DNA from 2 places in the Cellulomonas sp. NPDC058312 genome. Region 2 is predicted to be linked to the other one. Evidence: predicted binding sites of a transcription regulator. Region 2 holds the regulator's gene; the other holds the start of a gene.
What was found. The regulator HspR, encoded in region 2, represses chaperone genes until heat shock. The targets are predictions, from matches to a motif close to AAGTTGAGTCNNNNNGACTCAACTT.
Positions count from the first base shown of each region.

Region 1: a site for HspR is predicted at 5,842-5,866, ahead of clpB (ATP-dependent chaperone ClpB). Genes of this name have one in related genera too.

Region 1 covers NZ_JBHVZE010000003.1:518,772-525,668, forward strand. Annotated here, with positions in the region: gene ACFVXN_RS11375 (glycoside hydrolase family 3 C-terminal domain-containing protein) at 1-1,110, shown strand, start outside; gene ACFVXN_RS11380 (FAD-dependent oxidoreductase) at 1,267-2,358, shown strand; gene ACFVXN_RS11385 (DedA family protein) at 2,391-3,044, opposite strand; gene clpB (ATP-dependent chaperone ClpB) at 3,142-5,748, opposite strand; gene ACFVXN_RS11395 (glycosyltransferase family 2 protein) at 6,465-6,897, shown strand, end outside.
Region 2 covers NZ_JBHVZE010000007.1:39,572-46,468, forward strand. Annotated here, with positions in the region: gene nrdH (glutaredoxin-like protein NrdH) at 1-87, opposite strand, end outside; gene bla (class A beta-lactamase) at 507-1,460, opposite strand; gene ACFVXN_RS17820 (heat shock protein transcriptional repressor HspR) at 1,462-1,905, opposite strand; gene ACFVXN_RS17825 (DnaJ C-terminal domain-containing protein) at 1,967-2,977, opposite strand; gene ACFVXN_RS17830 (nucleotide exchange factor GrpE) at 3,084-3,713, opposite strand; gene dnaK (molecular chaperone DnaK) at 3,710-5,566, opposite strand; gene ACFVXN_RS17840 (TetR/AcrR family transcriptional regulator) at 5,752-6,516, opposite strand; gene ACFVXN_RS17845 (MFS transporter) at 6,594-6,897, shown strand, end outside.

The sequences.
Region 1 (6,897 bases), on a different contig from region 2:
TCCGTCGCCGGGGTCGAGGGGTCGCAGGACGCCGACGACGCCGCGCTGCTGGCCGAGGCCGTCGCGACCGCGCGGGACGCCGGGACGGTGCTGCTGTTCCTCGGGCTGCCCGCCCCCGACGAGTCCGAGGGCTACGACCGCACGCACCTCGGCCTGCCGGCCAACCAGGTCGCCGTGCTGCGCGCCGTCGCCGCGGTCAACCCCCGGGTCGTCGTGGTGCTCGCGAACGGCTCCGCGGTGACCGTCGAGTGGCAGGACGACGCGGCCGCGGTGCTGGAGACGTGGCTCGGTGGCCAGGCGGGTGGCTCGGCCGTCGCCGACCTGCTGCTCGGCGTCCGCACCCCGTCGGGCAAGCTCGCCGAGACGATCCCGCACCGTGTGGAGGACACCCCGGCGTTCGGGAGCTTCCCCGGCGAGCTGGGGCACGTCCGGTACGGCGAGGGCGTGCTGATCGGCTACCGCTGGTACGACACCCGCCTGGTCGACGTCGCCTACCCGTTCGGCCACGGCCTGTCGTACACGACGTTCGGCTACTCCGACGCCACCGCGACCGTCCGCGGCGAGGGGGCCGACGCCGCGGTGGACGTCTCGGTCACGGTGACCAACACCGGCGCCGTCGCGGGTGCCGAGACCGTGCAGGTCTACGTCGGCGACCCCGAGGCCGCCGTGCAGCGCCCGACGCGCGAGCTCAAGGCGTTCGCCAAGGTCGCGCTGGCGCCCGGGGCCTCGCGGACGCTGACGTTCACGCTGTCCGCCCGCGACCTGTCCTACTGGCACCCGGGCCTGCACCGCTGGGTCGTCGGCGGCGGTCGCACCGTCGTCGAGGTCGGGTCGTCGTCCCGCGACATCCGCGGCACCGTCGAGGTCGCGGTCACCGGCGAGCCCCTGTGGGGCGACCTGACGGGCGACTCCACCGTCGCCGAGTGGCTGGCGCACCCCGTCGGCGCCCGCGTGCTCGCACCCTCGTTCGGCGAGGCCACCGGGCAGCTGGACGCCACGATGCTCGCGATGCTCGGCGACATGCCGATGCGCGTCGTCGCGGGCTTCGGGATGGGCGGGTTCGACGAGGACGGCCTCGCGGCGATGGTCGACGAGGTCGCCGCGGCCTGACCCCCCGCGCACCGGCCGACGGCCCGCCCCGCCCCTGCGGCGAGGCGGGCCGTCGGCTCGTCTGGGGCCTGCGTCCCGGGTCGGCCGCGCGCCCGGGTGGCAGGCTGGACGCGTCGGCGCGACCAGCGCGGACGCACGGGCGAGAGGGGTTCTTCGATGGCAGGCAACCGGGTCGTGGTGGTCGGCGGCGGGTACGGCGGGGCGCTGGTCGCCGCGCTGCTCGACGACGTCGCCGAGGTGGTGCTGGTCGAGCCGAAGGACGCGTTCGTGCACGCCTCGGCCGCCCTGCGCGCCGCGGTGGACCCCGCGTGGGAGGACCGGGTGTTCTTCGGCTACGGGAACCTGCTCGAGCGCGGGCGCGTCGTGCAGCAGCGCGTCGAGCGTGCCACGTCGGACCGCGTGCAGCTGGCCGGCGGCACGACGCTCGAGGCCGACCACCTGGTGCTCGCCACCGGCACGTCCTACCCGTTCCCGTCCAAGTTCATCGAGTCGGAGACCGCGGTCGCGCGCGCCCGGCTCGCCCGGATGCGCGAGGGCCTCGCCCGCACGGAGCGGGTGCTGGTCGTCGGCGCCGGGGCGGTCGGGCTCGAGCTGGCCGGCGAGCTCCTGGACGCCTACCCGCACCTGCGGGTCACGGCGGTCGACCAGGCCCCGGACGCCCTGACCACGGGCGACTACCTGCCCGAGCTCCGCGCCGCCGTGCACGCGCAGCTCGACGGCCGGGTGGACTTCGTGCTCGGGTCGCGCCTCGGCTACCTGCCGCCCTCGGACGTCGGCACGTACGAGCCGTTCGTCGTCGAGACCGAGGCGGGCGTGCGCGTCGAGGCGCAGATGTGGTTCCGCTGCTACGGCAACGTCCCCGCGAGCGACTACCTCGCGGGGGACCTCGCGTCGACCCGCAACGGCCTCGGCGAGGTGCGCGTCGACGCGCACCTCGCGCTCGTCGGCCACCCGTCGGTGTGGGCGGTCGGGGACATCACCGACGTCCGGGAGTCCAAGCGCGCGTCCGCCGCCCGGGCGCACGCCGAGGTGGTCGCGGCGAACATCCGCGCCCGCATCGAGGGCCGCGCACCCGCGGCGACGTACGCCCCCGCGCCCGAGCGCATCGTGCTGCCGCTGGGCCGCACCGGCGGCGCGAGCCAGCTGATGGCCGACGACGGCACCCGGCACGTCCTGGGCGCCGAGGAGACGAGCCGCATGAAGGGCGCGGACCTCTACTCGACGGCGATGGCGGAGCTCTTCGGCTGACACCCCGGCCCCGGGGTGCGACCTGGCGCGGGTCAGGCGGCGCGGCGGCGGCGGAGGCGGGTCCAGACGAACCGGACCACCACGACCGCGATCGCCGCGTACACCGCGTAGTTGATCCAGTCGGAGTAGCGGCCGACGTCCTCCCACTGCGCGCCCAGGACGTAGCCCGCGACGATCAGGCCCGTGTTCCAGACCGCGCTGCCGAGCGCCGTGTACGCGAGGAACCGGGCCTGCGGCATCCGCTCCAGGCCCGCCGGGACCGACACCAGCGACCGCACGACCGGTACGCAGCGACCGATCAGCACCGCGGCGCCGCCGTGCCGCTCGAACCACGACTCCGCGCGGTCCAGGTCCTCGACCTCCATCAGCGGGATCCGCTCGAGCCAGCGGCGCAGCCGCTCCCGACCGAGCCAGACGCCGAGCCCGTAGAGCAGCCACGCGCCGGCGACCGCGCCGACCGTCGCCGCGACCACCGCCCACGCGAGCGGCATCTTCCCCTGGCTCGCGACGTATCCCGCGACGGGCAGCACGACCTCGGACGGGATCGGCGGGAACACGTTCTCCAGCGCCACCAGCAGGCCGACGCCCGCGGGCCCGAGCGCCTCGACGACGCTCACCACCCAGCCGGCGAGGCCGGTGAGCTCGGCGGGGTCCTGCGTGGCGGCGAGCACGGCGGTGGCGGTCATCACGCCCGATGGTCGCACCGCGGCACGACGCCCGCAGCACGACGCCCGCCCGGCGACCGGGTCGCACGGGCGGGCGTCGGCGGTGGCCCGGCGCAGGTCAGGCGCGCTCGAGCACCAGCCCGGTGCCGCCGTCGGGGGCGCGCGTGACCCGGACGGTGTCGCCGTCGTGCACCTCGCCGGCCAGGATCAGCCGCGCGAGGCGGTCGCCGATCTCGCGCTGCACGAGCCGGCGCAGCGGGCGGGCGCCGTACGCCGGGTCGAACCCCTCGATCGCCAGCCACTCGCGTGCGGCGGGGTCGACGTCGAGCACGATCCGCCGGTCCCGCAGCCGCCCGGCCAGGGACGCCACCTGCAGGTCGACGATCCGGCTGAGCTCGTCGAGCGACAGCGGGTCGAACAGCACGACGTCGTCGAGCCGGTTGAGGAACTCCGGCTTGAACGCCTCCCGGACGGCGCCCATCACGCCGTCGCGCCGGGCGGCGTCGTCGAGCGTCGGGTCGACGAGGAACTGCGAGCCGAGGTTCGACGTGAGCACCAGGATGACGTTCCGGAAGTCGACCGTGCGCCCCTGGCCGTCGGTGAGCCGCCCGTCGTCCAGCACCTGCAGCAGGATGTCGAACACCTCGGGGTGGGCCTTCTCGACCTCGTCCAGCAGCAGCACGGAGTACGGGCGCCGGCGGACGGCCTCGGTGAGCTGGCCGCCCTCCTCGTAGCCGACGTAGCCCGGGGGCGCCCCGATCAGGCGCGCCACCGAGTGCCGCTCGGCGTACTCGGACATGTCGATCCGCACCATCGCGCGCTCGTCGTCGAACAGGAAGTCCGCGAGCGCCTTCGCGAGCTCGGTCTTGCCGACGCCGGTCGGGCCGAGGAACAGGAACGACCCGGTGGGGCGGTCGGGGTCGGCGACGCCCGCCCGGGAGCGTCGGACGGCGTCGGAGACGGTGGCGACGGCCGTGTGCTGGCCGATCAGCCGCTGCCCGAGCACCTCCTCCATCCGCAGGAGCTTCGCGGTCTCGCCCTCGAGCAGCCGGCCCGCGGGGATGCCGGTCCAGGCGGCGACGACCTCGGCGATCTCGTCGGGCCCGACCTTGTCGGCGATCATCGGGGCCTCGTCGCGCGGGGCGGCGCCGGCCTCGGCGCGCTCGCGCTCCTCGGCGGCGGCGATCTCCTGCTCGACGGCCGGGATCTCCCCGTACTGGATGCGCGCGGCACCGGACAGGTCGCCCTCGCGCAGCAGCCGGTCCGCGGTGGACCGCAGCTCGTCCAGCCGGGCCTTGAGGTCGCCGACGAGGTTGTGGCCGGCCTTCTCCTTCTCCCAGCGGGCGGTGAGCCCGGCGAGCTCCTCGCGGCGGTCGGCGAGGTCCGCGCGCAGCTTCTCCAGCCGGTCGCGGGAGGCCGGGTCGTCCGCCTCGGACAGCACGACCTCCTCCATCTCCAGGCGGGTGACGGCGCGCTGCAGCTGGTCGATCTCGACCGGCGAGGAGTCGAGCTCCATCCGCAGCCGGGACGCGGCCTCGTCGACCAGGTCGATCGCCTTGTCCGGGAGCTGGCGTCCCGGGATGTACCGGTCGGACAGCGCGGCGGCGGCGACGAGCGCGGCGTCGGCGATGGTGACCTTGTGGTGCGCCTCGTACCGCTCCTTGAGGCCGCGCAGGATCGCGACGGTGTCCTCGACGGAGGGCTCGCCGACGAACACCTGCTGGAACCGGCGCTCGAGGGCGGGGTCCTTCTCGATCCGCTCCCGGTACTCGTCCAGGGTGGTGGCGCCGACGAGGCGCAGCTCCCCGCGGGCGAGCATCGGCTTGAGCATGTTGCCGGCGTCCATCGCACCCTCGCCCCCGGCGCCTGCGCCGACGACGGTGTGCAGCTCGTCGATGAAGGTGACGACCTCGCCCTCGGACGAGGTGATCTCCTCCAGGACGGCCTTGAGCCGCTCCTCGAACTCGCCGCGGTACTTCGCGCCCGCGACCATCGCCGCGAGGTCGAGCGAGATGAGGCGCTTGCCGCGCAGGGACTCCGGCACGTCGCCGGCGACGATGCGCTGGGCGAGCCCCTCGACGACGGCCGTCTTGCCGACGCCGGGCTCGCCGATCAGCACCGGGTTGTTCTTGGTGCGGCGCGACAGCACCTGGATGACGCGGCGGATCTCGGCGTCGCGGCCGATCACCGGGTCGAGCCGGCCGTCCCGCGCGCGCTGGGTGAGGTCGACGCCGTACTTCTCGAGCGACTTGTAGGTGCCCTCGGGGTTCGGGCTGGTCACGCGCGACGAACCGCGGACGGACGGCAGCGCGGCGGCGAGCGCGTCCCGGGAGGCGCCCTGGGCGCGCAGCGCGTCGGCGACGCCGGTCTGCCCGGCGGCCAGTCCCAGCAGCAGGTGCTCCGTCGAGACGTAGTCGTCGCCGAGGGTCCGCGCCTCGGACGACGCCGCCTCGATGACCGCGGCGGTCGCGCGGGACGCCGTGGGCTGCGCGACGGACGACCCGCTCGCGGTGGGCAGGCCGACCAGGACGGCGCGGACCGCCCGCCCGAGCGCCGTCCGGTCCGCGCCGACGGCGTCGAGCAGGCCGTTCGCGACCCCGCCCTCCTGGGCGAGCAGCGCGTTCAGCAGGTGGGCCGGCTCCAGCTGCGGGTTCCCGGCGGCCGACGCCTGCTGGATGGCGTCGCCGATGGCCTCCTGCGACTTGGTGGTGAGCTTCGCGTCCAACGTCCCCTCCGTGCGTGCCTCGTGCGTGCGGTCCCGCGGGTGCCCGCGGGGGTGGTCAGGTGCTCTCAGGTTCCGTCCGGTGCAACCCGGCCCAAGTTGAGCCTATTCCGCTCAACTCTGCGTGGCGAGCCCTCGCACCCGGTGACGCGATGCGCGGGCGCGCGGCGGCGCGGGCGACTCCGCCCCTACCCGAGCCTCCTCCGGACGGCTCGTCATAGCGCACTGTGACTCTGACCCGCGTCATGACTCGTTGTGACCAGGTTCACGTCACCGACACGCGCCCGACGCGCTGCCGCAACACCGGGCACCCGCGCTGAGCAGCGACACCGCTGCCCGGAGATACCTCCGGACATATCCGACTTGCACGACTGTGATCTGGACATTTACGGCAATCCGGACCACGCAGACGTGATCCATCTCACAAAACGTGTCCGATTCGCCCGAAGGGAGTTGCGCTGCGCCAGCCCCGCCCAACACTCTTGGACCACTCCCGCCGGGATCACATCCGGCTCACAGGAAACCCCCCGACCGGACCCTCCATCCGCTCGAACGGGTGACCCTCAGTCAACAGCCGCCCGCCCGCCGAGTCACAACGGACGGACCCTCGAGCAGCCAGCTCGGACGGACACCGCCCACCGCCCCACCCGCGTTGCCCCCTCCTTGCCGCGTCACCGTCGCCGCCGGCTCTTCCGACACGACCCGCGCCGAGGTGAGCGATGTTCATCTTCATCCTGCAGATCCGGCACATGCTCGACGACCACGCCGAGCTGTACCTCTTCACCGTCTTCTCCGGGCTCGTCTGGGCCCTGTGGATCCTCAAGGTCGTCCTGTCGCGGCGGTACCGCCCCTGGGTCGCCGAGCACCACGAGACCACCAGCGTCATCGTCCCCGTCGTCGACGAGCCGCTCGACCTGTTCCGCGACGTGCTCACCCGGGTCACCGAGCAGCACCCCGACGAGGTCATCGTCGTCATCAACGGCGCCCGCAACCCCGACCTCGAGGCGGTGTGCGACGAGTTCGCGCCGCTGGTCCGCTGGGTGCACACCCCGATCCCCGGCAAGCGGAACGCGGTGAAGATCGGCACCGAGCTCTCGAAGTACGACATCACCGTGCTGCTCGACTCCGACACCGTCTGGACCCCCGGCACGC
Region 2 (6,897 bases):
CTCGTACTGCAGGCCGGCCTTGTCCAGCGCGCGGTAGGTCGCGTTGCACTGGACGCACGACGGCTTGCTGTAGACGGTGATGGTCATCGTGGTCTCCCCGGTCTGAATGCTGTTCTGGGGCCGCTCCGGGCGGGTCTCCCGGTAGTCCGGTCCCCGCGTCGAGCAGCGAGTTGGAACACTACACCTAGTGGTGCGTCCCGCAACGGACCACTAGGACTGGTGTTACACGCGTGTCGTTCGTCCACAGCCTGTGCAGAACTCCCGGTGTCCGGGTTCATCCACAGGCTACGACCGACCACTGACACCCGGCCCTCCCGCTGGCCACGCGCCGGGCCTGCGCCGTCGTCCACAGATATCCCCAGACCCGCCCACACCCGGACCCACATGTGGACGACCGTGGGACCGGCCCGCGGTCGTGACGCACGTCCCAGGAGCGGGCGCGCGGAACACCCGGCGTGTCGTCCCGCACCGGCGTGTCGCGCACCGGGTGCCGGCGCCCGGGGGCGTCAGCCGCCGTACGCCGCCAGCACCACGGACGCGGCGGCGGCGAGCACGACGTCGTCCGGCTCGGCGTCGACCTCCGGCCGGTCGGTCAGCACCGCGAGCACCACGGGGTCGCGGTCCGGCGGCCAGAGCACGGCGACGTCGTTGCGGGACCCGTACCGGCCGGCGGACCCGGTCTTGCCGCCGACCACCCAGCCCGCGGGCGCCCCGGCGCGGATGGTCGCGTCCCCGGTGGTCGACCCGGTCAGCCAGCCGACGTACACGTCCCGGACCTCCGGGGTCAGCGCGTCGCCCAGCGCGTACCGCCGCAGGCCCTCGCCGAGCGCGCGCGGGGTGCTGGAGCGGGCGGGGTCGCCCGGGGTGAACCGGTTCAGGTCGGGCTCGCCCGCGTCGACCAGCGTCGTCGAGTCGCCCGCGGCGACCAGCGCGGCCTGCAGCGCCTCCGGCCCGCCGAGGCGGCGCAGGAGCACGTTCAGGGCGCCGTTGTCGCTCTCGGACACCGCGGCCGCGCCCAGCTCGCGCACGGACAGCCGCTCCCCGACGCGCGCGCCGGTCACCGGGGCGTAGCCCGCGTCGACGACGTCCTCCGGCGCGAGCGGCAGCTCCTCGTCGAGCGCGGCGACCGGCTGCCCCCGCAGGAGCTCGCCCACCGCGAGCGCCTTGAGCGTCGAGGCGTACCCGAACCGCTCGTCGGCCCGGTAGGTCACGACGTCACCGGACCCGGTGTCGACCGCGTACACGCCGACACGGGCGCCGGACGACCGCTCCAGGGCGACCAGGCCGTCGACCACCGACGCGGTGCGGTCCGCGGACGTGGGGGGCGGGTCGGCGGGCGCGGAGGTCGACGGCGCGGGGGCGGTCGGGTCCGCGGGAGGCGGGTCCGCGGGGGCGCCGCACGCCACGAGCAGCAGGGCGACGCCCACGGCCCCCGCGACGGCACGCAGACCGCGGGTCACGTCACCGCCCCGCCGGGCGCCACAGCACGATCGCCCCCGGCGCTCCGACGGCGCGCGGGTCCACGGGCGCCTCGCCACGCCGGCGCTGGCTGCGGCCCATCGGTCCCATCGCGACGACGTCCCCGGACGGGTGCGCGGTGAACACGCGCCGGCCGGGCTCGGCGAACGCCCGCAGGTACTCGACCTGCTTGCGGAGCCGGTCGACCTCGTTCTCGAGCTCGAGGATCCGCTTGATCCCGGCGAGGTTGACGCCCTCCTCCTGGGAGAGCCGCTGCACCTCGCGCAGGGTCGCGATGTCGCGCAGCGAGTAGCGGCGGCCGCGGCCCCGGGTGCGGCCGGGCTGGACGAGCCCGAGCCGGTCGTACTGCCGCAGGGTCTGGGGGTGCATGCCGGCGAGCTCGGCGGCCACCGAGATCACGTAGACCTGCGCGTCCTCGGACGCCATCACACCCTCCTCGCTCGGGGACCGGCCGGGGTGGCGTGCGCCGCACCCGGCCGGTCGTGGCTCACTCCGCGGCGCGCGCCAGCAGGTCGGCGCGCGGGTCCTCGCCGGACGTCGCGATGCCGAACGCCTGCACGGCCTCCTTCGCGGCGGCGCTGAGCCGCTGCGGGACGACGACCTGCACGGTGACCAGCAGGTCGCCGGTGCCGCTCGCCGTGGTGACGCCGCGGCCCTTGACGCGCAGCGTCCGCCCCGACGGGGTGCCCGCCGGGATCTTCAGGCGGACCGTGCCGCCGTCGAGCGTCGGCACCGTCACGTCGGCGCCGAGCGCGGCCTCGTCGAACGCGACCGGCAGCGTGACCCGCAGGTTGTTGCCGTCGAGCCCGAAGACCGGGTGCGGCGTGACCCGCACGGTGACCTCGAGGTCACCGGCCGGGGCGCCGTGCTCACCGGGGCGGCCCTTGCCGCGCAGCCGGATCTTCTGGCCGTCGCGGACGCCCGCGGGGATGCGGGCCTTGACGGTCCGCCCCTCGACGCCCAGGGCCACGGTCGACCCCTCGACGGCCTGCCGGAACGGCAGCGTGGTCACGGCCGACAGGTCGGCCCCGCGCCGGCCGCCGCGGGTCTGGCCGCCGAAGCCGCCGCCCCCGCCGAACAGGCCGCCCAGCAGGTCCTCGAACCCGCCGCCGCCGGCACCTCCGCCGCCGCCCTGCGGGAACCGCACGCGGCTGCCCCCGCCGCCGGCGCCGGTGAACACGCCGCCGAACAGGTCCTCGAAGCCGCCGTTCGCGCCGCCGCCCCCGCCCGCGCCGCCGGTCCCGGCGCGGAACCGCGCCCCGCCGGCCATCGCGCGCAGCTGGTCGTACTGCTGGCGCTGCTCGGGGTCGGACAGCACGGCGTACGCCTCGCCGACCTCCTTGAACTTGGCCTCCGCGACCGCGTCCCCGGGGTTGTGGTCCGGGTGCATGGTGCGGGCGAGCTTGCGGTACGCCTTCTTGATCGCGGCGGCGTCGGCGTCCTTGGGGACGCCGAGCACGGCGTAGAAGTCCTTCTCCAGCCAGTCCTGACCGCTCACTGCGCCTCCCTCCGTGTGGGTCGGTGGTCCCCGGTCCGCCGGGGCGCGGCCCCGGACCGGGCGGACCCGCCGGGCACGTGCGCCCGGCGGGTCCTCATCCTGCTCGTCACGCCTCCGGGTCGACGACCGCGACGCGCGCCGGCCGGACGATGCGGTCGCCCAGCCGGTAGCCCGGCTGGAGGACCTGCTGCACCGTCGGCTCGGTCACGTCGGCCGAGTGCCCGTGCATGAGCGCCTCGTGCACCTGCGGGTCGAACGCCTCGCCGGGCGCCCCGTACCGCTCGATGCCGAACCGGCCGACGGTCGCCTCGAGCTTCTCGGCGATCGAGGCGAACGGCCCGACCAGGTCGCCGTGCTGGCGGGCGAGCTCGATGTCGTCGAGCACCCCGATCAGCGCCTCGGCGACCGCGGCCACGCCCTGGTCGCGGGCGTTCAGGGCCTCGGCCTTCGACCGCTTCACGTAGGCCGAGTACTGCTGCTCGAGGTTGTAGTAGTCGGCGTTGCGCCGCTGCAGCTCGTCGAGCCGCTCGGCCGCCAGCTGCTGCGCCTCGGCCAGGCCCTCGCCGGCGATGGCCTGCTCGGCGGCGGACGCCGCCTGCTCGGCCTCGGCGAGGACCTGCTCCTCGGGCGTCGGCTCGCGCAGCTCGCCCGTCTCCGGGTCGATGCGGCGCTTGTCGGTCACGCGCGGGGCCTCCTCCTCGGGATCACGCCCCTGCGGGTTCGGCTGGTCGGTCACTTCTTGTCACCCTCGTCGTCGACGATCTCGGCGTCCACCACGTCGTCGTCGGACGACGCGGCGGGCTGCTCCGCGGCGGGCTGCTCACCGGCGGGGGCGTCCTGGTTCTGGGAGTACACCGCCTCGCCGATCTTCTGGCTGGCGGCGAACAGGGCGGCGTGCTTGGCGGTGACCTCGGCCAGGTCCTCGCCCTCCAGCGCCTTCTTCAGGTCGTCGACGGCGCCGCGGACCTCGGACTTGACGTCGTCGGACAGCTTGTCGTCGTTGTCGGTGAGCTGCTTCTCCGTGGAGTAGACGAGCTGCTCGGCGGAGTTGCGGGTCTCCGCCTCCTCGCGACGCTGCTTGTCCTCGGCGGCGTGCGCCTCGGCCTCCTTGACCATGCGGTCGATCTCGTCCTTCGGCAGGCCGGAGCCGCCGGAGATCGTCATCGACTGCTCCTTGCCGGTGCCGCGGTCCTTGGCGGACACGTGCACGATGCCGTTCGCGTCGATGTCGAAGGTGACCTCGACCTGCGGGACGCCGCGCGGGGCCGGCGCGATGCCGGTCAGCTCGAACGTGCCCAGCGGCTTGTTGTCCCGCGCGAACTCGCGCTCGCCCTGGAACACCTGGATCAGCACGGACGGCTGGTTGTCCTCGGCGGTCGAGAAGATCTCGCTGCGCTTGGTCGGGATGGCCGTGTTGCGCTCGATGAGCTTGGTCATCACGCCGCCCTTGGTCTCGATGCCCAGGGACAGCGGGGTCACGTCGATCAGCAGGACGTCCTTGCGGTCGCCCTTGATGACACCGGCCTGCAGGGCGGCGCCGACGGCGACGACCTCGTCCGGGTTGACGCCCTTGTTGGGCTCGCGACCGCCGGTGAGCTCGCGCACCACGTCGGTGACGGCGGGCATGCGGGTCGAGCCGCCCACGAGGACGATGTGGTCGATGTCGGCGACCTTGATGCCGGCGTCGCGGATGACGGCCTGGAACGGCGCCTTCGTGCGCTCGAGCAGGTCCTTGGTCATCTCCTGGAACTGCGCCCGGGTGAGCTTCTCGTCCAGGTGGATGGGGCCGTTCTCGCTCATCGACAGGTACTGCAGGCTGATGTTGGTGCTGGTCGCGGACGACAGCTCCTTCTTGGCCTGCTCCGCCGCCTCGCGCAGCCGCTGGAGGGCGATCTTGTCCTTCGACAGGTCGACGCCGGTGCTGTTCTTCACCTGGCCGACGAGCCACTGCACGATCCGGTTGTCCCAGTCGTCGCCGCCGAGGCGGTTGTCGCCGGAGGTCGCGCGGACCTCGATGGTGGAGAAGTCGTCGTCCTTGCCCACCTCGAGCAGGGAGACGTCGAACGTGCCGCCGCCGAGGTCGAAGACGAGGATGAGCTCGTCCTCCTTGCCCTTCTCGAGGCCGTAGGCCAGGGCCGCCGCGGTGGGCTCGTTGACGATGCGCAGGACGTTGAGGCCGGCGATCTGACCGGCGTCCTTGGTCGCCTGGCGCTCGGCGTCGTTGAAGTACGCCGGGACGGTGATGACCGCGTCCGTGACGGGCTCGCCCAGGTACTCCTCGGCGTCGCGCTTGAGCTTGCCGAGCACGCGGGCGGAGATCTCCTGCGCCGTGTACTTCTTGTCGTCGATCTCGGTCGTCCAGTCGGTGCCGACGTGGCGCTTGACCGAGGCGATGGTGCGGTCGACGTTGGTGACGGCCTGGCGCTTGGCGACCTCGCCGACCAGGACCTCACCGGTCTTGGAGAACGCGACGACCGAGGGGGTCGTGCGCGCGCCCTCGGCGTTGGCGATGACGGTGGGCTCCCCGCCCTCGAGGACGGCGACCACCGAGTTGGTGGTGCCCAGGTCGATGCCGACTGCTCGTGCCATGTGAGTGCCTCTTCCTTCGTCGTGCGGTGTCCGTGGGGCGTCCGTGGCCGTGGTGGCCGGGGCGCCTTGAGCCTGCTGCGCTCAAGTCTGCGACGCGGTCGCCGTGCTGGCAACTCCGCGGGGGCGAACTTGAGTCCACCCCACTCAACTCCGCGACCCCGGCGGGCATTCCCACCCCGCGGAGGTCAGGCCCCGGAGGCCGCCTGGCTCCGCAGCCCCGCGATCAGCAGGTCGAGCCCGGCCCGGAACTGCTCGTCGTCGTGGTGGGCGGCGAACTCCTCGGCGACGTGGTGCAGGAACGGGAACGCGTCCTCGTCGAGCGCGCGCAGGTCGCCGCGGAACTCGGCGACGAACTCCTCGCGGGCGACCCGGCCGTCACGGACCTCCGGCGGCGGGTCCTGGCCCCGGTCGGCCGCCACGCCGATCACGTAGGCCATCACGGCGGCGACCCCGTCGAGCCGCTGCCGGGGCGTCAGGTCGAGGCGCATGAGCTGCTGGCCCATCCGGTCGTACAGGGTGAGCCCGTTCACCTGGGTGCCCGAGTCCTGGAGGAAGTAGGCGCCGAGCCACGGCCGGTGCACGGTGGCCTCGTAGAAGGCGATCGCCAGCTCGCGCAGGTCGTCGAGCGGGTCGACGCCCGCGCCGAGGTGGGCGGTCCGGGCGACGACCTCGGCCAGCACGTGGTCCGCCGCACGCTCGAGCAGCTCGTCCTTGCTGGACACGTACCAGTAGATGCTGCCGACCCCGCCGCCGAGCCGTCCGGCCAGCGCGCGGAACGTGAGGCCGGGCTCGCCGGCCTCGTCGAGCAGGGCGACGGCCTCGGCCACCACGGCGTCCATCGAGTGCGAGGCGCGGCGCCGGCCACCGGCGGCGCGAGCACCCCCGCGACGCCGGGCCGGCTCCCCCCGGCTCCCGGGGGCTGCTCCGGCCACGACCTCGTCCTCACGCATGGCAGCACTGTACCGAACACCGTTCGAGGGTGTAGAACACTGTTCGGTAACCGAACGCCGTTCGATTGGACTCCGTCATGTCAGCTCTCACCGCACCCGCGACCCCGCGGGCCTACCCGTCCCTGCGCGCCGCGTGGATCCCGATGGCCGCGCTCTGCCTCGCCTTCTTCGTCGAGATGGTCGACAACACCCTGCTCACGATCGCCCTGCCGACCATCGGCCGGGACCTCGGCGCCGGCACCACCGCGCTGCAGTGGGTCACCGGCGCGTACTCGCTCACGTTCGGCGGGCTGCTGCTGACCGCCGGCTCGGCCGCCGACCGGATCGGCCGCCGCCGCGTCCTGCTCTGGGGCCTCGCCGCGTTCGGGCTGATCAGCCTCC